4 regions of the Burkholderia sp. MR1-5-21 genome follow, and region 4 is predicted to be linked to each of the others. Evidence: predicted binding sites of a transcription regulator. Region 4 holds the regulator's gene; each other region holds the start of a gene.
What was found. The regulator FNR, encoded in region 4, switches genes on or off when oxygen is low (the NO sensors DNR and NnrR bind a similar motif). The targets are predictions, from matches to a motif close to TTGATNNNNATCAA.

Region 1 (5,266 bases), on a different contig from region 4:
AACCTGCCATCATCGGAACAGGTCGGTTCGCTTCCGGCGGCGGTCGATCAACCCGCACGCCCGCCGTCAATCCGCACGTTCGTCGGCCCTCGCCGAGATCAGAAACGGGAAGTAGTGAATCGCGTATGCGGTAAAGGCCACGATCCAGCAGGCACCGGAAGCGTCGATCCAGAATCCGTACGGAACGCCCGGGACGAGCGGCCCGAATGCCCGCAGGCTGACTGCGCCGACCATCAGCCAATAGCACAGCTGCTCCCAGGGCCCCGCAACGAGTGTACGTCCGGTATGGCCGAGCGCGGTACGCGTGATCATCGCGATGATCGCGCCGCCGATCGCCCCGACCGTCAGCGCGTGCATCGCCAGCGAATGCGGGATGATGCCCGCAGCCGACAGCGCAAGCATCGCGAATCCGACGGGAATCCACAGGCAGGACACGTGCAGGATCCAGATGATCGGCCGATTGCCGACGCGCCACGACCGCCACCCGATGATGCGGATCACGTGCAGCAGCATCGTTGCGCACGCAGCGGGGATCAGGATCACGCCGGGAACGCCGAGCGCGTCCGCGATCAACGTCAGCGCGACCGCCGGCGCGGCGCTCGCATCGACGAACCGGACACGTCGGACCGTGAAACCCGGAATCGCGTTCATCGTGAACATGGGCACGATGCGGCCGGTAATCACCGCGACGAAGAACACGACCAGTCCCGTTGCTGCGTACGCCGTACGCAGCGCAAGGTCCACTCGATCCGTCGCGACATACAAGTGAAATAACGCGTTCAATCCGCCGAACAACGCGAGCGCCACGGGCAGGAACACGTTGTGCCGGTTCTTCACGGAGATCAGCACGCGCAGCAGCACGATTGCCGTGATCGGCAGGAACAGCGAGTCGACGACGGCAGCAAGCGTCTCCGGGCCGGTCCAGACCAGCAGCCGCCCGGCTGCCCAAAGCAGCCAGAGCGCGGCAAGCGACGGGCCTCGCAACGTCTCGCGCGACGTCCAGGCGCGCACGGCAGTCAGCAGGAAACCGACGACGATCGCCGCGACGAAACCGAAGATCATCTCGTGCACATGCCACATCAGCCCTGTCAGCGGTGCCGCGCGTCCGGCGACCGGCACGCCGTGCCATGCGGCCAGCCAGACCGCCAGCGCAACGCTGCCGAACAACGCGCCGCCCAGGTAGAACGGCCGCAGCCCCAGTTGCAGCAGCGGCTGCGTGTCGGGCGACGACGGTGCCCTCATCGGTTCGCTGATCTTCATGTTTCTCTCCGGCGGCGGATGGTTCTGCAATTCATCCTAGCCCCACGCCGTCGAATATGGCTGGTTTCCATACGGTCCGCAGTGGCATCGTGCGAATGCATGATCTGCGTCAAGCCCCCGTACCGCATGCCGCGCGTACCCGTGTATCTCGACAGCCCGATGGTGATCATTGGCCGATTACGAGGAAATCCTGCAATGGCTACGGACGAACACGCAGCACCGTCACCGTGATGGCGGGCGCGCGGAGCAAACGTCGAGCGCCTGCTCCGCAGCCTGCTGCCCGGCACTCACGCAACTTCGATGATGACCTTCAGCGCATGCGTATCCGCGGCGTGACTGAATGTGTCGTATGCCCGCTCGACGTCGTCGAGCGAGAAGCGGTGCGTGATGAGTTGCTTCGGATCGAGCCGCCCCGATCGTACGGTTTTCAGCAGCATCGGCGTGCTGACCGTATCGACGAGCCGGGTCGTGATCGCGATATTGCGATCCCACAGCTTCTCGAGGTGCAGGTCCGCCTTCACGCCATGCACGCCGACGTTCGCGACGACCCCGCCCGGCGCGACGATCGACGTGCACATCTCGAACGTCGCCGGGATCCCGACCGCCTCGATCGCGCAATCGACACCGACCCCATCGGTCAGCTTCATCACTTCCGCGACCGGATCGCCGGCACGGCCGTCGATGCCCTCGGTCGCGCCGAAGCGCCGTGCGACGTCGAGCCGGTTGCGGTCCGGGTCGATCATGATGATCTGCGCGGGCGAATAGAACTGCGCGGTCAGCAACGCCGCGAGCCCGATCGGGCCAGCGCCGACGATCGCGACCGAGCAGCCCGGCTGCACCTTGCCGTTCAGCACGCCGCATTCGAATCCGGTCGGCAGGATGTCGGACAGCATCACAAGCGCGTCCTCGTCCGCACCGGGCGGAATCCGGTACAGGCTCGTCGGCGCGTGCGGAATCCGCACGAACTCGGCCTGCGTGCCGTCGATCCGGTTTCCGAGGATCCAGCCGCCGGTCGTACAGTGCGAATACAGGCCGCGGCGGCAGTATTCGCATCGGCCGCACGACGAGATGCAGGAAATCAGCACGTGATCGCCCGCCTTCAGCGTGTCGACCGCCGCCCCGACCCGCTCGACGATTCCGACGCCCTCATGACCGAGGATGCGGCCCGGCTCGCATGTCGGTACATCGCCCTTGAGGATGTGCAGGTCGGTACCGCAGATCGTCGTGCGTGTCATCCGGACGATCGCGTCGGTCGGCGCCTGCAGTTCCGGCATCGGCCGCTGGTCGAGCGCCTTGTGTCCGGGGCCGTGATATACGAGTGCTCTCATTTCGTTTTCTCCATGCGCGACCGCTTCACTGTGCAGCCACCACGCGCAGGCGCCGTTGATCTGAGTCAAGCGTGCGGAAAGCCTGCTTCGTAGACTCATCTGCACTGACGGATCTCCCGTCGACGGAGCGATCGCGATGAGCTACAAGAGCATAGTCGTGCACCTCGATACGAGCGGCCACAACCATTCGCGCCTCGAATTGGCATTGCGGCTCGCGCGGCAATTCGACGCACATCTGACCGGCGTGTTTGCGATCCATACGCCTGAGCCGACTTCGTTTTACGTGATGGCCGGTTCCGCCGACTACTTCCGCGAACAGCGGCAACGGCGCGACGAACGGCAAGCCGCGCTCGAGCGCCTCTTTCATGCGGAATCCATGCGCGCGAAGGTGTCCAGCAACTGGATTTCCGCCGACGCTCGCGCAAACACCGCGGTGCCGCATCACGCGCGCCATGCGGATCTCGTGATTGCCGGGCAGAGCGACCCGAACGACCCCGAGACGTTCATCGACGATCAGTTCGCGGAGAACCTGGTGCTGTCCGCGGGTCGCCCGGTGCTGTTCGTGCCATACGCCGGGAACTTCCGGACGATCGGCGAGCGTGTGCTCATTGCATGGGACGGCAGTCGCGAGGCCGTGCGCGCCGCGCATGACGCGATACCGTTCCTCAGGCATGCGAAACGCACGACCGTCGTCGCCGTCACCAACGGCAGCGAAGAAGCGGCCGGCATCCGTATCCCCGGCGCCGATGCGGCGCTGATGCTGGCCCGTCATGCGCCCGCCGTCGACGTACTCGACATCAGCGGCGACGCCGATGAATCGGTCGGCGACACGCTGCTGTCACGCGCATACGAAACCGGCACCGACTTGCTCGTGATGGGCGCCTACGGACACACGCGCTGGCGCGAGCTGCTGATGGGCGGCGCGACACGCACCGTTCTCGCGTCGATGACGCTGCCGGTGCTGATGTCGCACTGAGCGAACCGAGCGCCCCGCTTGATCCAGATCAGCGCGATCTCCGCACGCGCGCCGAAGATGAACATGTGTCATCCTGATCAACGGAATCGCCATGTACTCGAATATCCTCGTCGCACTTGACGGCAGCGAAACAGCGTCCCAAGCACTCGATGCCGCACTGACGCTCGCGTCCCGGACCGGTGCACGGTTGACGCCCGTCTACGTCGTCGATTTTCTGGTGCCTGCCTACGATGTGGCCGGCTACGATCCATCGATCCTGATCGACGCATTCCGCAAGGAAGGACTGCGCGTTGCCGATGACGCCGCTAACCGCATGGCCGCCCTCGGCGTGCCGGGGACGCCGCAGATCATCGATACCGATCCGGGCGAAGACGTCGCGGAGCGCATCCTGGCTTTTGCCCGGCAGACGGGCGCCGATCTGATCGTCATGGGAACGCACGGCCGACGCGGCTTCCGGCGCGTCCTGCTGGGCAGCGTTGCCGAACGGGTGCTGCGCGGCGCGACGCGCCCCGTGTTGATGATTACGGCGCACGGTGCACCGTCGCATGCCGCCGAAACAGCCGTGACCTCGACCGAAAAGGAGCCGTCGTGAACTACAAGACCTTGCTCGTCCATCTCGACGACAGCCGGCGCTGCAATGCGCGCATCGACCTCGCACTCGATCTCGCCGGACGCTGGAACGCGCACCTGATCGGTCTCTACGTGGTTTGCCAGGACATGTTCGAGCCGTTGCGGCGTCCGGACGAACCGCTGAAGCTCGCCGTGTACGAACGCCTGTGCGAGGAGCGCCGGACGCAGGCCGAGGAGCGCTTCCTCGACGCGGCCGAACGCGCGGGACGCAGCGTCGAGTGGCGCGCGCCCGCCGGCCCCGCGACCGAAGCCGCGATACTGCATGCGCGTCATGCGGATCTCCTGGTGCTCGGCCAGCTGGATCCTCAGGATCGCTTGACATACATTGCGCGTCATTTCGTCGACGACGTGGTGACGGGCAGCGGGCGGCCGGCCATCGTCGTGCCGTACGCCGGGGTGGTGCGCAGCCTTGGCGAGAATATTCTTGTCGCCTGGGACGGTGGCCGGGAGGCGGCCCGCGCGGTTGCCGACGCGCTGCCCCTGCTGGAGCACGCCCGTTTCGTTACCGTCGAAACGGTGGAGCGCGGGCATCCGGATCCGGACAAGACGCCCGCAGGCATCGATGTTGCCGCTTACCTCGAGCGTCACGGCGTTCGTGCGTCCATTTCGACGACACCGCGCGAAGCGGGCATCGGCACGGGTGTGACGCTGCTCAATCGGGCCAGCGACCTGCATGCCGACCTGCTCGTCATGGGCAATTACAGCCACACCCGGATGCACGAGCGTGTGCTCGGCGGCGCTACGCGAACGATCCTCGAAACCATGACGGTGCCGGTGCTGATGTCGCATTGACCCACGCATCGCAATGCGTCGCCGCGCGACGCTGTAAAATTCTCTGGCTTCACCCTGCTCGGCCCATGCAGGCGGCAAGTCGCCAATCCTGCGCACATGCATCAAGGCGGATCAACATCGATCAGAGCAGACAGAACAGCAATACCTTGATTTCCATACGCTTATCGCAACCCGGAACATGACTTACTCGCTCGCCACCCCCACCATCCGGGAACTCGAAATCCGCAAGAGCCGCTTCATCGCGCACGCGATTCCGGTCGAGGATCGCGACGCCGCGATG
Region 2 (5,266 bases), on a different contig from region 4:
CAGGTCCCACATCAGGAACACGCCGACGCCGATCGCGGTCGTGCCGAGCAGCGGCGCCGATACGAGGCCGAGCCCCGGCAGGAATTTCGCGAGCACGAGCAACGGCGCGCCGTGTCTTTCGAACACATTACGCGCGAAGCGCAGCGTCGTATCGAGCGACAGCGAGAAGCGCACGAGCGCGTTGATCAGCCGGCGGCCGCGCGTGCGGCCCATGAAGAACCACAACGAATCGGCGATCATCGTCGCACCGACGGCCGCGACGAACATGCTCGCATAGGACGCCTGCCCCATCGCCGCCATCGTGCCGCCGAGGATCAGCATCGGCACGGCCGGCACCGGCACGCCGAGCTGCGTGATCAGCACGCTCGCGAACACGGCCCACGGGCCGAGCGACGAGGGAATCGCGACGGGAAAGTGCCACACGGCGGCGCTCCTGGATGACAGGCAGGCGATGCCGGCGGGTCGGCCGCCGGCGTGCGCTGCAACGATCGCCGCGACACTTGCGCAGCGGGACGGGATGACCGCGATTCTAAACGGGTTTGATGAATGCCGCGCGGCACGGCATGCCGACTGCGCGCCGGCGGGCGGCGCGCGGAGCCGGTCGGCGCTCGTCCTCCGTCACGCGGCGGGCGTCGGCGGCGCCACCCCGTCGGCGGACGTCCCGCATGACGGACAGAAGCGGCTGAACGCGTTCTTGCGCGTATGGCAACGTTCGCACGCATTGAACACGCAGATCCCGCAATGCGGGCAGAAATTCGCGTTCGGATCGGCGGTATCGAGCGGCCGTTCGCAGCCGGGACAGACTTTTTTCGCGATCCGCGCGTACGCGGTCACGAAGTCGAGCGCCTCGCGCCGCGACAGGTCAGGCTGCTGTTCCTCGCGGCGTTTCTGCTCCAGATAGCGCGACAGCGCGCGGATCGCATATTGTCCGATCGCGACCGTGAGCACGATGCCGACGATGTAGCGCACGTACCCGCCGTAGCTCGGCAGATACGGGACGAGCTCGACGAAGAACGCGAACAGCGCGAAGAAGATGAAGCCCCACACGAACGGCCAGTAGCGGCTGCCGCGCTGCTTCGCGAACAGCCACCCGGCGATCAGCAGCAGCGGCACCGTGAACAGCAGCCTGATGCCGAACACGCGCAGCTCCTGCTTGCGCTGCGCCGCTTCGAGCTTGCTGTCCGCCTGGTCGTCGAGTGCCGCCAATGCCTGCCGCGTCGCCCCCTGCTGGCGGTCGAGTGCCTGCGCGGCCTGCTTCAGCGTGCCGATGCGGGCCTGCGCGTCGCGTTCGCGCTGGGTCGCCGCCTCGAGCGCATGCGCGTGCGCGATGACGGCCGGATCCTGTTCGGCGCGCTCGGTCGCGTGGCGGCTGGCGATCACCGCGCGGAACGCTTCGCGCGCCTGCTGGGTGTCCTGCTCGGCGGCGGTCAGCAGCAGCGACGCCTGCTCGGTCGCGTCGCGGTTCGCGGTCTGCTCGGCCGCCAGCTTCGCGAGCGTCTGGCGCAACGGCGCGGCCGCCTGCTGGTCGATGAACGTGTCGCGGTCCGGCGCCTGCTCGACACGCGGCAGGTCGCCGACGATCAGCCCGCCGAGCCCGATCAGGAAACCCGCGAACACCACCGCGATGATCCACAGCGCGCGCTGAAACCAGACCTCGGCCAACCGCAGTCCCTTTGTCGATATTGTCATCTGCTGCGCTCCATGCACGCCGGCCCCGACGCGCGTCCGATCGGCCGTGTGTCCGGCGCTGAAGGAAATGGACTACCCAGCGGATGCTGCCAGAAGAGCGCGGCGCGGCGCAAGTTTCGCGGGCGGCGGCGCGCGCCTGCCCGCACCGGTCCGACAACGCCTGACCGGCGCACGACGCGCGCAGCGCGCGCCCTGCCGCTGCCGCTGCCGTTATGCGTCCGGCGCCGCAGCCGGCGGTGTCGCCGCCGCCTTTTCGCTGTGCCGCACCATCAATACCGGCCGGTCGGCCGCACGCAGCAGCGATTCCGCGACGCTGCCGACCAGCAGACGCCGCAAGCCGTGCCGCCCGCTCGTGCCCATCACGATCAGGTCCGCGTCGGCCTCGGCCGCGGTGCGCATCAGCACCGCCGCGACATCTTCGCCGTACGCATCGATCGCGCGTACCGTGCCTGCGATGCTGCGTTCGGCGAGCGCGGCCTTCGCATCGTCGATCATGTGTGTCAACGCATCCGCCGACGACGGTTCGACGTCCCGCGTATCGGCGAAGCCCGCATCGACGTCGACGAGCTGCTGCTTGTGCTCGACGACATGCGCACACGTGATCGCGCCGCCCGACGCGGCCGCGATCCTGATGGCTTCATCCAGCGCCAGACGCGCACTGGCGCTGTCGTCGAGCGCGACGAAAATCCGCTTGTACATGGTTCGCACCTCCCAACGGTCGTTCGCATTGCAACCTGCATCCCGCAGCCGGCCCCCGCGCCCGTTCGCGTCGATGACGGACATGCGAACGGGCCTCGCCGGCCCCCCGATCAGTCTGGCCCCGCGCACCCGCGCGCCGGTTGACGCGCATCAAGCGCGGCCGACGCCCCCGTTGCGCGCGGTCGGCCACCGCATTTTCAGCCGACCCCATTTACATCGGAGGCGCAAAACGCGCACAATTTCGTCTTGAAAACAGATCCCGCCATGCGTCGGGCGCCAGCCGCGCCCGATTTTCCCGTGCCGCCCCAGTGCCGTGGGCGGCCTCGAGACAGAGTGGCCAGCAAATGACCGCCAGCGGAACCCAGACGCGTGATGCCGTTGTACCATCGCGTCTTCAAACCATGTTACGCCAGCCGATCGCGGCCGGCGTCGTCGCGTTCGTCGCCGGCGCCATCGTGTCGCTGGGCGTCGCGCTGCTCGTGCGCGAGCAGTGGCAAGGCGCCGTCCATACGCGCTTCGAACGCCGCACCGCGCACGTGACGGCCATGCTGCGCCACGAGCTGCAGGCCGGCGTCACCGTGCTCGAAGGCGCGCGCGGCGCGCTCGGCCTCGTGCCGCAAACGACGCCCGCGCAATGGCGGCAGTACGTCGACACGCTCGACCTCGACAATGGCCATTCGCCGGTTCGCCAGCTCGGTTACGCGCCGCTGTCGGCCTCCGTGCGCGACGCGCTCGCGGGCACCGCCGCGCCGCCGGACGGGCCGCTCGCCGTCGCAACGCTCAGCGCGCCCGCCTCGTCCTCGCCCGTCGCCCGCTTCGGCGCGCCCGACGCCGCATCGTTGCGGCGCGCGGTGCAGACCGGCGAGGCCGCGCTCGGCGTGCATCCCGCCGACGACGATGCCGTGCGCGCCGTCACGCTGTTCCTGCCGGTCAGCGACGCGCCGCGCGCGGCGGCGCCGGCCGCGAGCGGCTCCGCTGTCGCCGGGGGTATCGACGGTGTCGTGTTCGCCGCGCTGAACTCACGGCGCCTGATCGAACGCGCGCTCGACGCGGAGCGCGGCATCGACCTGCGGGTCAGCGCCAACGACGACCCGCAGCCGATCTTCAGCGCGGAATCGACCACCGACGAAGCATTGGCCTCGCCCGACCTGATGCGCCGGACCGACGTGCTGAACTTCGGCGGCAGCACGCTGACGCTCGCGTATTCCACCGACGGCCGCCCGAGTGCGACGGGCGCGCAGCGCGCGGCCGGCACCGTGCTCGCGGCGGGCCTCTTGGCGTCGCTGGCGCTCGCGGCGCTCGTCCACGCGCTGGCGCGCGGCCGGCTCGCGGCGATGTCCGACCTCGGCGCGCGCAGCCGCGGGATCCTCAACGAAGCACGGATGATGGGCATCATCCGCTCGTCGATGGAGGCCATCATCACGATCGACGAACAGCAGACGATCGTGATCTTCAATCCGATGGCCGAGCAGGTGTTCGGCGTCTCCGCGATGGAAGCGATCGGCGCGCCGCTGTCGCGCTTCATCCCCGAGCGGTTCCGCGCCGCGCATGCGAAGCACGTCGACCAGTTCGGCGTGACGGGCGTGTCGGAGCGGCAGATGGGCCGCCAGCGCGTGCTGTTCGGGCTGCGCGGCAACAGCGAGGAATTCCCGATCGAGGCGTCGATCTCGCAGATCCGCGATGCATCCGGCAAGCTCTACACGGTGATGCTGCGCGACATCACCGAACGCCTGCGCGCGGAGAACGCGCTCAAGCAGTCGCGCGAGGAGTTGCGCGAGCTGTCGGCGAACCTGCAGAACGTGCGCGAGGAAGAAAAATCCCGCATCGCACGCGAGCTGCACGACGACCTCGGGCAGCAGCTCACCGCGCTGAAGATGGATCTGTCGGTCGTCGAAAACCGGCTGCACGCGTCCGACGGCACGGCGCCCGACGACGACGTGCTCACCCAGCTTCAGGGCATGCGGCGGCTGATCGACGCGACGGTCGCGTCGGTGCGGCGCATCGCGGCCGACCTGCGGCCCGTGATGCTCGACGATCTCGGCCTCGTGCCGGCGATCGAATGGCTCGCGAACGATTTCACGAACCGCTACGGAATCGACGTCGAGCGGCACATCGAAACGGGCGGCATCACCTTCACGAACGCCGGCGCGACGACGCTGTTCCGCATCGTCCAGGAAGCGCTGACCAACGTCGCGCGGCATGCTGACGCGACGCGGGTTGCGCTGACGCTCGACGTCGAGAGCGGCTTCTGCGTGCTGCGCATCGCGGACAACGGCCGCGGCGCGGCGCCCGGCGGCCCGACGCACGAAGACAAGTCGTTCGGGCTGATCGGCATCCGCGAACGCGCGCACATGCTGGGCGGCAGCGTGACGATCGACACCGCGCTCGCGCGCGGCTTCTCGCTCACCGTCGCGCTCCCACTGAACACGATCCAACAGGAACCGACCTACACATGATCAAGGTGCTCATCGCCGACGACCATACGCTCGTGCGCGACGGTTTGCGGCACATTCTGCAGAACGCGAGCGACTTCGAGGTCGCGGGGGAAGCGTGGGACGGCCCGACGACGATCGCGCTCGTGCGCTCGACACCCGCGCAGGTGCTGGTGCTCGACCTGTCGATGCCGGGCCGCAACGGCGTCGAACTGATCAAGCAGATCAAGGACGAAAAGCCGGCGCTGCGCGTGCTGGTGCTGACGATGCATGCGGAACAGCAATACGCGGTGCGCGCGTTCCGCGCGGGCGCGTCCGGCTACCTGACGAAGGAAAGCGCGAGCGCCGAGCTGGTCGGCGCGGTGACGAAGGTCGCGTCGGGCGGCGTCTACGTGAGCCTCGCGATGGCCGAGCAGTTCGCGCAGAGCCTGAACGAACCCGCGGAG
Region 3 (5,266 bases), on a different contig from region 4:
AACCTGTGGACCCACGGCGGCTTCATGCCGAACGGCTGGTCCGGCGTGATCGGCGCATTGCCGATCGTGATGTTCGCGTATCTGGGCGTCGAGATGCTCGGGCTGACAGCCGGCGAGGCGCGCAATCCGGAGAAATCGCTGTCGAAGGCGGTGAACTCGGTGTTCTGGCGCGTGCTGATCTTCTACATCGGCGCGCTGTTCGTGATCATGTCGATCTACCCGTGGAACCAGATCGGCACGCAAGGCAGCCCGTTCGTGATGACGTTCTCGCGGATCGGCATCCCGGCCGCCGCCGGCATCATCAACTTCGTCGTTCTGACGGCCGCGCTGTCGTCGTGCAACAGCGGCCTGTTCAGCACCGCGCGGATGCTCTACAACCTCGCGCAGCAGGGCCAGGCGCCGCGCGTGCTCGGACGCGTGAACCGCAACGGCGTGCCGGTGTACGGGGTGGCCGTGTCGGTCGCGCTGCTGCTCGTCGGCGTGCTGCTCAACTATCTCGCGCCGCAGCACGTGTTCGTGTGGCTCACGTCAGTGTCGACGTTCGGTGCGATCTGGACGTGGGGCGTGATCCTGGTCGCGCAGATGCGCTTCCGCCGCACGCTGTCGGCCGACAAGATCGCGCGCCTGCCGATCCGCGTGCCGTTCTATCCGCTCGGCTCGTTCGTCGCGCTCGCGTTCCTCGCGCTCGTCGTCGTGCTGATGGCGTTCACGCCCGATACGCGCGTCGCGCTCGTGATCGGGCCGGTGTGGATCGTGCTGCTCGGGCTCGCGTACCTGCTGTTCTACGCGAACCGGCCGGTGGCGCAGGTTTCGACGAAGTCTTGAGCATGCGTAGCCACGCGCGGCCGTGCATGGCGGCCGCGCGTCGCGGCTGCGCTTGCGGCCGTCCCTGCGGCCGCGCTTGCGACCGCTTTCCGCGGCCGGCGGCGCGCCGCCGAGCCGCTTGATCTCGATCATGCAGGGCCGGGCCCGACGATCTATGCTGTCGGCATCGCTTGTCCGCGCTTCGCGCGGCCGCCGGTGATGCCTGCGACCGTGCGCCGGCGGCCTGATCCGCCGCGCCGCTGCCGTGCGAAGCTCCGGCGTCGTCCCTGTGGGACGACGCGCCACAACGGAGGCCGTCACCATGCCGCCCGCCCACACCTGCCCACCGATCTCCAGGGTCGCGCTTGCCGTCGATTCGGCGCCCGAAGCGCTGCACGCGGCGCACTACGCGCGCACGCTGTTGCGTCCCGGCATGCAGCTGCGAATCATCAGCGTGATCGACAATCCACGCCTGATGCTGCCCGACATTCCGAGGATCGACGCGCTGCTCTCATCGGCGCGCGACGAAATGATGGGCGACGCACAGGCCGTGCTGGACCGCATCGCGCCGTCGTTCGCGGACACGGGCGCCCAGGTCGAGCAGGGCATTCTCGATGCGTCGGTCGCAGGCGGCACGGTGGCCGATACGCTCGCGTGGGATACGGCCGCCTGGCAGGCGGACGTGCTCATCGTCGGCGCGAACCGGCATCACGGGCTGCTGCGGCTTGTCGAGGGCGCGGTATCAGACCAGTTGATGCGGCGCGCGCGTTGCGCGCTGCTGATCGTGCCGGCGAGCTACCAGCGCGAAAGCGACACGGCGCCGCAGCGGATCATGTTCGCGGTCGACGGCAGCGAGCCGTCGATGCACGCGGTTCAGGTCGGCATCGAATTCGCGACGCCGACGACGCTGCTGTACGCCGCGTACGTCGTCGACCGGGCGATCCGGCTCACGGACATCGTGCCCGTGCGCGCGCTCGAGGATGCGTACCGCGCGGAGGGCGAGGACGCGCTGGCCAAGGTCGCGACGCTGTTTCACCGCTGCGCGAACCCGACCAAGCGCGGCATCATCGAAACCCATGCAACGAGCGACGACGTCGCGCACGCGCTGATGCGCGAGGCCGTGCATTGGCGCGCGGAGCTGCTGGTCGTCGGCACGCATGGCCGGCGCGGGCTCGCGGCGCTGCTGATCGGCAGCGTCGCCCGACGGGTCGCGCATCTCGCGGAAGTGCCGGTGCTGCTCGTGCGCGGCGGGGACTAACCGGTAATTGACCGCGATGCGCACGACGAACGGGCTGTCGTTTGACCTGGGTCAAAGAGTGCGCATTGTGTCGCATGAGAGGCTGACGGCTCGCTAGCGCAGCGCGCCGTCGTTCGGGAGCAGGCGATGAAAACCGACAGGCAGGTGAAGCAGGATGTCGAGGACGAACTCGCGTGGGATCCCGCGGTCGATGCGACGCGGATCGGCGTCGAGGTCGAGGACCGGGTCGTCACGCTGTCCGGCCATCCGTCGAGCTTCGCGGAGAAGGTCGCGGCCGAGCACGCCGCGCATCGCGTGTCGGGCGTGAAGGCCGTCGTCGTCGATCTGGACGTGCATCTGCCGCACGACGAGCACCATACCGACGAGGACGTCGCGAAAGCCGTGCGCGTGGTACTGCACTGGACCGACGGCTTGCGCGACGAAACGATCCACTTACAGGTCGAGAAGGGCTGGGTCACGCTGACAGGCCATGTCGACTGGGGCTACCAGCGGCAGCGCGCGTTGCGCGCGGTGTCGCAGATGCGCGGGATCACCGGCGTATCGGACCGGCTCGATGTGGGTGCCGACGTCGTCGCCGACGATATCGGCGCGAAGATCCGCCAGGCGATGCAGCGTCATGCGGAGCGCGAGGCGAACCATCTCGAAGTCGTCGTGCAGGACGGCACGGTGACGCTGAACGGCAAGGTCGACTCGTACGCGGAGCGCGAGGTCGCGCGTGGCGCGGCGTGGTCTGCGCCCGGTGTGCGCATGGTCGTCGACAACCTGGTGGTCGAGTAGTCCGGCCACCGTCAGGAACTCTCTGGCACGAGGGTAGGCAGTCGTCCGGCTGCCTTGGAGGACGGGCGGGGTGTCTGACACCCCGCCCGCTTTCCTGCCTTCGCGATGGCCCCGCGCTGCTGCTTTTCCTCGTATGTATCCGGTTCGAATCGTTTGATGTTTGATGACGGCGCGCGCACACCCGGACCACCGGGCCGTGCATGCCGGTGTGGCTGGCGGCAGGATCGAATGGGCGACGCGCGCGGCGCTTCAGCCGGTCCGCTGGGCGCGACTGTCACGCGACGTCGCAGGCGCAGCGCGAACCACGTGTCGCGCTGGCCACATGCGTCCGCTCAAGCGGTACACGCCCGTCGGGCGAGGCGTCGCTGGCGTACGCCGTGTCGCACGTGGATGAGATGACGCACGGTTTCGAGCGGACAGTTCCGGCATGGCGAAAAGCGGCGCCCCCGGTTTACGCGCGGGCGCCCGCCACGTGCCGTCCGGCGCGGCGCCACAGGCGCGGGGGCGGCGGACAGCGTCTGCTGCCGCAGCGCCGCGGCGAAGCGCTGCAACGCGGCGACGGATCCGGCAATGCTCTGATACTTTTCGCGGCCGATCTGCCCGTCGAGCGTGACGAGCAGCCCGGCCTGGCGGGCGAGTGCGAGCAGCGCGTCCAGATCCTCGCGGGACGCCGCGTCGGCCGCATGCGCGGGTTCGGCTGCCGCGTTCGACTGACGGGGCGCGCTGCGTTTCCCGTCGTCGTTCGGAAATGTGCCATAAGTCATGATTGGTCTCCTGCGCCTGACCCGCGTGCCGGCTCCGTGGCCGGCTGGGCGAGGCCCGGCATGAACGGTGTGTCCATGGCAACAGTATCGCGTGCGAACAGGGCGCTTCCAATCAGTACAAACTGAAGTAGGCGTCAGGAATTCCGGCGTCCTATAGGAATTTCCTGACACGCGCGCGGCCGGAAGGCCGCCGCAGCGCGGTGTGGCGGGGCTCCGCGTCGTTTGCGCGAGCGCGGCTATGTTTACCCGATTCGGGTTTCCGAGCCGCTGCGTGCGGCCTTCCCGTTGCCGCTCTTCGGTCGCGCTTTCGCGATCAAGCGCTCGCACGCGTGCCGATCGCGCGTGGCCAGCCATGTGCCGTTTTCGTGTGCCGGACGCATGCGTCGCAAGGTTCGGCCGGGTGCGTGCCGCTGTCCTTTGCGCGTCATGCAACACGCCGCATGACGCCCGCGCGGGCATTATCGCCGCACGCATTTTTCAGCGAGCGATACATTGCGCAAGCCGCTTGACGACGAGTTTCGTCCAGTCTACTTTGCCTTTTACGCCGACCGCAGATGCACGTCCACGACTTGCTCGCGCGTCGGCGCCGCGCTTTCGGGGAAGCGTGTCCTTTCGTCGAATAACCGGTGCGACGCGAGTGCATCCGCACCGGTCAGGTAGCTGTCGATCCGTCTGAGGATCATGAAGCCCGCTTTCCGTCGGGCGCCGCTCGCCGCGCGAGCGGTTGTTGACGCAGCGCAAGGGCGCTGCGGTGCCACGCACGTCGCTTCGCGCGTTGGTCTTTACGCTAAAGACACATCCACCTTTGTTTCGACACGAGGGAGTCCGTCGATGTCACAGGACAATTTGTTCGAGTCGCTTGCCGAAGCTGCCGCCCAGCGTTCGATCGGCGCCGACCAGTTGCGCAAGATGATCGATGATGAAGTACGCGCGCTTTCCTCCGAGGCACGCGTGCACGATTACATCCATGTGTTCGCGATCCGGCATCTGCGCGACCGGATGCGGCAACTCGACGACGATGCCGCCAAGGAGACGCCAGGCGATCAGCCCGCGGCGCCCGACGTTCATGCGAGCCGCCGTCTATGACGGCCGTTCGCCGCGTCTGACACTGCGCGAACTGCCCGACCCGTCGCCCGGCGCGGGGCAGATCCTGATCGATGTCCATGCGTGCGGCGTCTGCCGCACGGATCTGCATGTCGTCGACGGGGACCTGACGGCGCCGAAGCGTCCGCTGATTCCCGGGCACGAGATCGTCGGCATGGTTGCATCGCTGGGGCCCGGCGCAAGCGGCTTCGAGGTCGGCGAACGGGTCGGCGTGCCGTGGCTCGGCCACACGTGCGGCCATTGCGCGTATTGCGCTGCCGGCCGCGAGAACCTGTGCGACGCACCCGGCTTCACCGGCTATACGATCGACGGCGGCTATGCGGAACGCACGGTCGCCGACGCGCGCTATTGCCTGCGGCTGCCGGCCGGCTATGACGACGTGCATGCCGCGCCGCTGCTGTGCGCGGGGCTGATCGGCCATCGCACGCTCGCGCTGGCCGGCACCGCGCAACGCATCGGCCTGTACGGCTTCGGCGCGGCCGCGCACATCGTCGCGCAGGTCGCGCGGCATCAGGGGCGCCGCGTGTTCGCGTTCACGCGGCCGGGCGATACCGTCGCG
Region 4 (5,266 bases):
GTAGACGGATGATTCGGGTAGCGCTAGTCTGCAGGGTCGGCGGAGCTAAGAAAAGCTAAATCGCCTAATGTGGATTAAGGAAAACTGATGCTCGACTATGCATTGCTCGATGCGCTCGCGGCCGTGATCCGGCACGGCTCGTTCGAGCGCGCAGCGAAGGAGCTGAACGTCACGCCGTCGGCGGTGTCGCAGCGCGTGAAGCTGCTCGAGGAGCGGGTCGGCAGCGTGCTCGTCAAGCGCGGGCAGCCGTGCGTCGCGACGACGTCCGGCGCGCTGCTGTGCCGCCACACCGAGCGCGTGCAGTTCCTCGAGGCGGAGCTGTCCGGTCGGATGCCCGCATTGCCCGGCGCGCTCGCGGCGGACTGGCCGACGCTGCGCGTCGCGGTCAACGACGACAGCGTCGCGACGTGGTTCATCGACGCGGTGGGGCCGTTCTGCGCGGAGCGCGAGACGCTGCTCGATCTCGTGATCGACGACCAGGACTACACGGCGGCGCGGATCCGGGACGGCAGCGTGCAGGGGGCGGTGACCGCGCAGGCGGAGCCGATCCAGGGCTGCCGCTCGACGCGGCTCGGGTGCATCCGCTATCGCGCCGTGTGTTCGCCGGAGTTTCATGCGCGCTATTTCAGCGCGGGGATCAATCGCGAGTCGCTGCGCCGCGCGCCGTGCGTGATGTTCAATCCGAAGGACGGGTTGCAGGCGCGCTTCATCCGGCGCGTGACGCGCGCGGACCTCGATCCGCCGCAACACTGGATACCGCACGTCGCCGGCTATCTGCGCGCGTGCGAGACGGGGTTGGGATGGGGGATGTGCCCGGACCGGATGGTCGACCGCCAGCTGGCGGCGGGCGAACTCGTCGACATGTCGGCGGGACGCACCGTCGACATCGAGCTGTACTGGCAGAGCTGGCGCCTGTCGATCGGCTGGCTCGACGATTTCAGCGCGGCGCTCAAGGCGCGCGCCGCGCTGTTTCTCGATTGAGGCGGGCGGCCGGGCGAGGGCACCGCGTTGCGGGCGGGGGACATGGCCCGCAACGCGGGGCCGATTTGGCGTGGCCGGCGGCACGCGTGTCGCGCGCGCCGGACTGCGCATCAGAGGTGATGCAGGCCGTCGAAATCGACGATATGCACGAGACGCCCGTGCATCTCGATCAGGCCGCGCTTCTGGAACTTCGACAGCGTGCGGCTGACCGTCTCGAGTGTCATGCCGAGGTAGCTGCCGATATCCTCGCGCGTCATCCGCAGGTTGAATTCCGTCGGCGAATAGCCGCGCTTCAGGTACCGCGACGACACGTCGAGCAGGAACGCGGCTACGCGCTCTTCGGCGTTCAGCGAACCGAGCAGCATCGTCTGCGACGTTTCGCGCACGATCTGCTCGCTCATCAGCTTGTGCATGCGCAACTGCATCGAGCCAGCTTCGGAACACAGCGCCTTGAGTGCGCTGTACGGGATCACGCAAACGGAGCTGTCTTCGAGCGCGACCGCGGTGCGCGGATGCGTGTCGTCGCAGATGCCGTCGAGGCCGAGCGCTTCGCCCGCGAGATGCAGGCCGGTGACCTGCTCGCGGCCGTCGTGGCGCGTTGCGACGGTCTTCAGCGAACCTGAACGCACTGCATACAGGTTGTCGAATGCGTCGCCTTCGCGGAACAGCGCTTCGCCGCGCTTCACGGCGCGCGCGGCGCAGATGACGGATTCGAGGCGGCTGAGCGCTTCGGGTGCCAGGCCCTGCGGCATGCACAGGTGGCGCATCGCACACGACGAGCAGTGCGCAGCCTGGCGGGGAGCCCAACTGCCGACGTGAGGCGAAGTGGCAGTGCGAGTGGCGACGGGCGTCAACATGGTTATCTTCTCCGGCGTTGAATCGACGGAATCATTGTCCCACCGCAAGTTGCCGCTGTCGGGTGACAAAACGTCGCGATCCGCCGCACCCTCGTCGCTCGCCGTCGCGCACTTTTCCGGCGGCCGGCGCCGCCTGCTGCGTGCGCCCGCCGCCCGCCGGTCAGCTCGCTTGCTCGTCGGTGTGCGCGGCTGCCGGAATCAGCAGCACGGGCAGCGATGCGTGCCGCACGCATTGCTCGGCGATGCTGCCGAGCACGAGCCGGCGGAAGCCGCGGCGGCCGTGCGTGCCGAGCACGAGCAGGTCGGCGCCGAATGCGTTCGCGCCGTCGAGGATCAGCGACGAGACATCGGCGAGCGACGATGCTTCGGCGAGCTTGGCTTCACCCTTCACGCCGGCCGCCTGCATGCGCTGCGCGAATTCCTTGGCGAGGTCGTTGCCCTGCGCGAGGAGCTGGTCGCGCAGCACGGAGGGATCGTAACCGGGCACGTTGTAGTAGATCGCGGCATTCTCGACGACGTAGAACGGCTGCAGCTCCGCGCCATGCGATTGCGCGAGCGCAAGCGCGGCATCGAACGCGTGGCGGGAAGTGTCGCTGCCGTCGACGGCAACCAGGATACGCTTGTACATAGTGTCTCCGAGAGGCGGGTTGAAGAGAAGCTGGCCGAATGGCCGGTTGAGCGGCGTACTGCTGCGAGGCAGAGTAAACGAATGCCGGCGACTTTGCAGTGCGGACAAGGCATGCGTCGCAATGTGGGCATCGGTTGCGGCCGAGCAGGCGGTGCATCGCGCGGCGCTACGTGCATGGCGCACACGCGTTCGTGCGACAGTCCGGTCGGCGAAGACTGCTCTTCGTCATTTAAGCGAAATCGATGAAACGTGCTGTGATTTCGGTCAAGCGATGTATGGATTTCGATCGCTGAGCGGCGCGCAGGTCGAATGGTTGCGGCAGGGAACGGATGCGGAAAGCCACGGCCGGAAGGAACGGTCAATGCAGTGCAGTGTCGCGTGGGGCGGCATGGTGTGACGCGTCTCGGCGCACGTCACGATACCTGGACGGTGGCTTCGTGACACGAGGCGAGCGACACGCAACGCCGGTCGAACCGCTGCCCGATATTGCAAAGCGTCTGCTGTGGCGGACGAAGCTGCGATCACGCGCGCTTGCGTTCGCGCGTTGCCTGTGCACGGCAACGCGCGAACGCCGCCTCGCAAACGATCGCTTCAAACGCCGCGGCTAGCGCGGCACAGTCGTCAGTTCGATCACGCGTTCGGGCCGTCGTGCGTGGCCGGGCCAATGTTCTCTGCCGTACATCCGATGCACGATGCCGAGCATTTCGTCGCCGACCGGGGGCGGCGCGTCGAATCCTTTTTCGATCATCACGTAGCCGGTGCGCAGCGCGAACGCCGGATGATTGCCGCCCGGCCGGCTGTCGTAGCCGGCGAGGCCGTCCTTGGATTCGGGCATCGCGTTGTCGAGCGTCGCATTGCTGGTCGTCACCTGATCGGGCGAGATCGGTTCGCCGCGCGCGAGGCGTGCTGCTTCGCGGTTCTTGCCGTCGGTGTCGACCGTGCTGTCGTGCGTGTCCTCGTTGTACAACTCGATGCTGCGCGGATGCGCGGACCGCGTTTGTGCAGACGATTCCATCGCGAATCTCCTGGCGGCGAAGCTCTCCGGATCGAAGCAAGTCCCGTTCCGGACACGACGGGAAAAGGCGCGCGGGCGGTCGCCGCGGCCGCGCCGCGCGCGCTGATTTGTCGTGATTTATTTCAGCTAGAAGAGGCGTTTTCTACAGAGTATGATTCTTTTCCTACGAAGCGGCGACAGGGGACGCAGTATCGCCGCTTCCGCCCGCACCAGGGCGCCAGCACCCTTACAGACGTGACGTCGACAAGAAACAAGGGACTTAAGGTGGCGGACTCATGCAAGCGACAACTGCATTCACGCATCGCGGTTATCTGTTGAATTGCGCGCCTGCGCGCGCCGACGGCGGTTTGTTCAAACCCTACGTCGTGATCTCGCGATCGAGCGACGGGGAACTCGTCGCGAATCGTTTCTTTCCGTCGGAACTCCAGTTCAACGACGAAGGCGCCGCGATCGCGCACGCGCGCGACTGGGCGGTGCGCTGGATCGACGCGAGCAGCGTCACGATCTGACGCGGACGGCGTACGCCGATGTTGGCCCGACGTTGACCGTTCGGCCGATCCGCCGCACACGGCCCCCGGTTGAAAAACGCGGTAATCTTGGCAAACCCGTCACTTTTATTCGCGGTCGTGCGCCGGTTGCGCAGGCCGCCTGCTTTGCATATGTCGAAATCGTTTTCGCGTCATTGGGGCCTCGAAGAGATCGTTGCCGGTTTGCGCGAGTCGCGCGAGGAACTGCACCGTACGCGCCATCCGCGCGGCATCCGTGAACTTCCGTCCCGGGATGCGATATGCAAGATCGTCACCGGCCTGCGCGCGTCGATGTTCCCGACGCACTACGGCGCGCCGGATCTGACTGACGAAAGCGTCGACTATTACGTCGGCCATACGCTCGAAAGCACGCTGCGCATCCTGTCCGAACAGATCCGCCGCGCATTGCCGTTCCTGCCGGAACATGCGGACACGCCGCTTCCCGAACTCGACGAACGCGCGTTCGACATCGCGCGTGAATTCGGCACCCAGTTGCCGGCGATCCGCGCGCTGCTCGTCAGCGACATCCAGGCCGCGTACGCGGGCGACCCGGCCGCGCAGCACATCACCGAAATCCTGCTGTGCTACCCCGGCGTGCTGGCGATGATGCACCATCGGCTCGCGCATGCGCTGCACCGGCTCGGCGTGCCGCTGCTCGCGCGCTTCATCAACGAAATCGCGCATTCGGCCACCGGCATCGACATCCACCCCGGCGCGCAGATCGGGCCGAGCTTCTTCATCGACCACGGCACCGGCGTGGTGATCGGCGAAACGGCGATCATCGGCGAGCGCGTGCGCGTCTACCAGGCCGTCACGCTCGGGGCGAAGAGCTTCCCGGCCGACGGCGACGGCGCGCTCGTGAAGGGCAACGCGCGCCACCCGATCGTCGAGGACGACGTGGTGATCTACGCAGGCGCGACGATTCTCGGCCGCGTGACGATCGGCCGCGGCTCGGTGATCGGCGGCAACGTGTGGCTCACGCACAGCGTGCCGCCGGGCACCAGCGTCGCGCAGAGCAAGGCGCGCGAAGGTGACCGTGCGGAGAAACCGTAACGCTGGAGCAGGTGGATACGGCGCGTGATGCGCGCCGCATTGCGATCGTGCTGTTGTTGCCCGAAGCCCGAAGCCCGAAGCCCGAAGCCCGAAGCCCGAAGCCCGAAGCCCGAAGCCCGAAGCCCGAAGCCCGAAGCCCGAAGCCCGAAGCCCGAAGCCCGAAGCCCGAAGCGCAGTCGTCAGCGGCTGCCCGTCGGCGAACGGT

Region 1: the regulator FNR is predicted to act here: its motif matches at 2,644-2,657, upstream of ACV229_RS18615 (universal stress protein).
Region 2: the regulator FNR is predicted to act here: its motif matches at 2,529-2,542, upstream of ACV229_RS01690 (universal stress protein).
Region 3: the regulator FNR is predicted to act here: its motif matches at 944-957, upstream of ACV229_RS01665 (universal stress protein).

What each region holds. Positions count from the first base shown of each region.
Region 1 covers NZ_JBSAXD010000012.1:228,323-233,588, reverse strand. Annotated here, with positions in the region: gene ACV229_RS18625 (NnrS family protein) at 67-1,260, opposite strand; gene ACV229_RS18620 (zinc-dependent alcohol dehydrogenase family protein) at 1,548-2,588, opposite strand; gene ACV229_RS18615 (universal stress protein) at 2,725-3,564, shown strand; gene ACV229_RS18610 (universal stress protein) at 3,656-4,156, shown strand; gene ACV229_RS18605 (universal stress protein) at 4,153-4,986, shown strand; gene ACV229_RS18600 (IMPACT family protein) at 5,165-5,266, shown strand, end outside.
Region 2 covers NZ_JBSAXD010000001.1:396,919-402,184, forward strand. Annotated here, with positions in the region: gene ACV229_RS01680 (VTT domain-containing protein) at 1-423, opposite strand, end outside; gene ACV229_RS01685 (serine endopeptidase) at 619-1,689, opposite strand; gene ACV229_RS01690 (universal stress protein) at 1,900-2,388, opposite strand; gene ACV229_RS01695 (sensor histidine kinase) at 2,733-4,844, shown strand; gene ACV229_RS01700 (response regulator) at 4,841-5,266, shown strand, end outside.
Region 3 covers NZ_JBSAXD010000001.1:390,017-395,282, reverse strand. Annotated here, with positions in the region: gene ACV229_RS01670 (amino acid permease) at 1-825, shown strand, start outside; gene ACV229_RS01665 (universal stress protein) at 1,127-2,062, shown strand; gene ACV229_RS01660 (BON domain-containing protein) at 2,189-2,839, shown strand; gene ACV229_RS01655 (hypothetical protein) at 3,172-3,603, opposite strand; gene ACV229_RS01650 (hypothetical protein) at 4,143-4,286, opposite strand; gene ACV229_RS01645 (DUF3562 domain-containing protein) at 4,435-4,689, shown strand; gene ACV229_RS01640 (zinc-dependent alcohol dehydrogenase family protein) at 4,670-5,266, shown strand, end outside.
Region 4 covers NZ_JBSAXD010000004.1:11,225-16,490, reverse strand. Annotated here, with positions in the region: gene ACV229_RS06710 (LysR family transcriptional regulator ArgP) at 88-981, shown strand; gene fnr (fumarate/nitrate reduction transcriptional regulator Fnr) at 1,092-1,838, opposite strand; gene ACV229_RS06700 (universal stress protein) at 1,999-2,466, opposite strand; gene ACV229_RS06695 (hypothetical protein) at 2,588-2,863, shown strand; gene ACV229_RS06690 (DUF3005 domain-containing protein) at 3,071-3,481, opposite strand; gene ACV229_RS06685 (hypothetical protein) at 3,757-3,990, shown strand; gene epsC (serine O-acetyltransferase EpsC) at 4,141-5,061, shown strand; gene ACV229_RS06675 (SDR family oxidoreductase) at 5,241-5,266, opposite strand, start outside.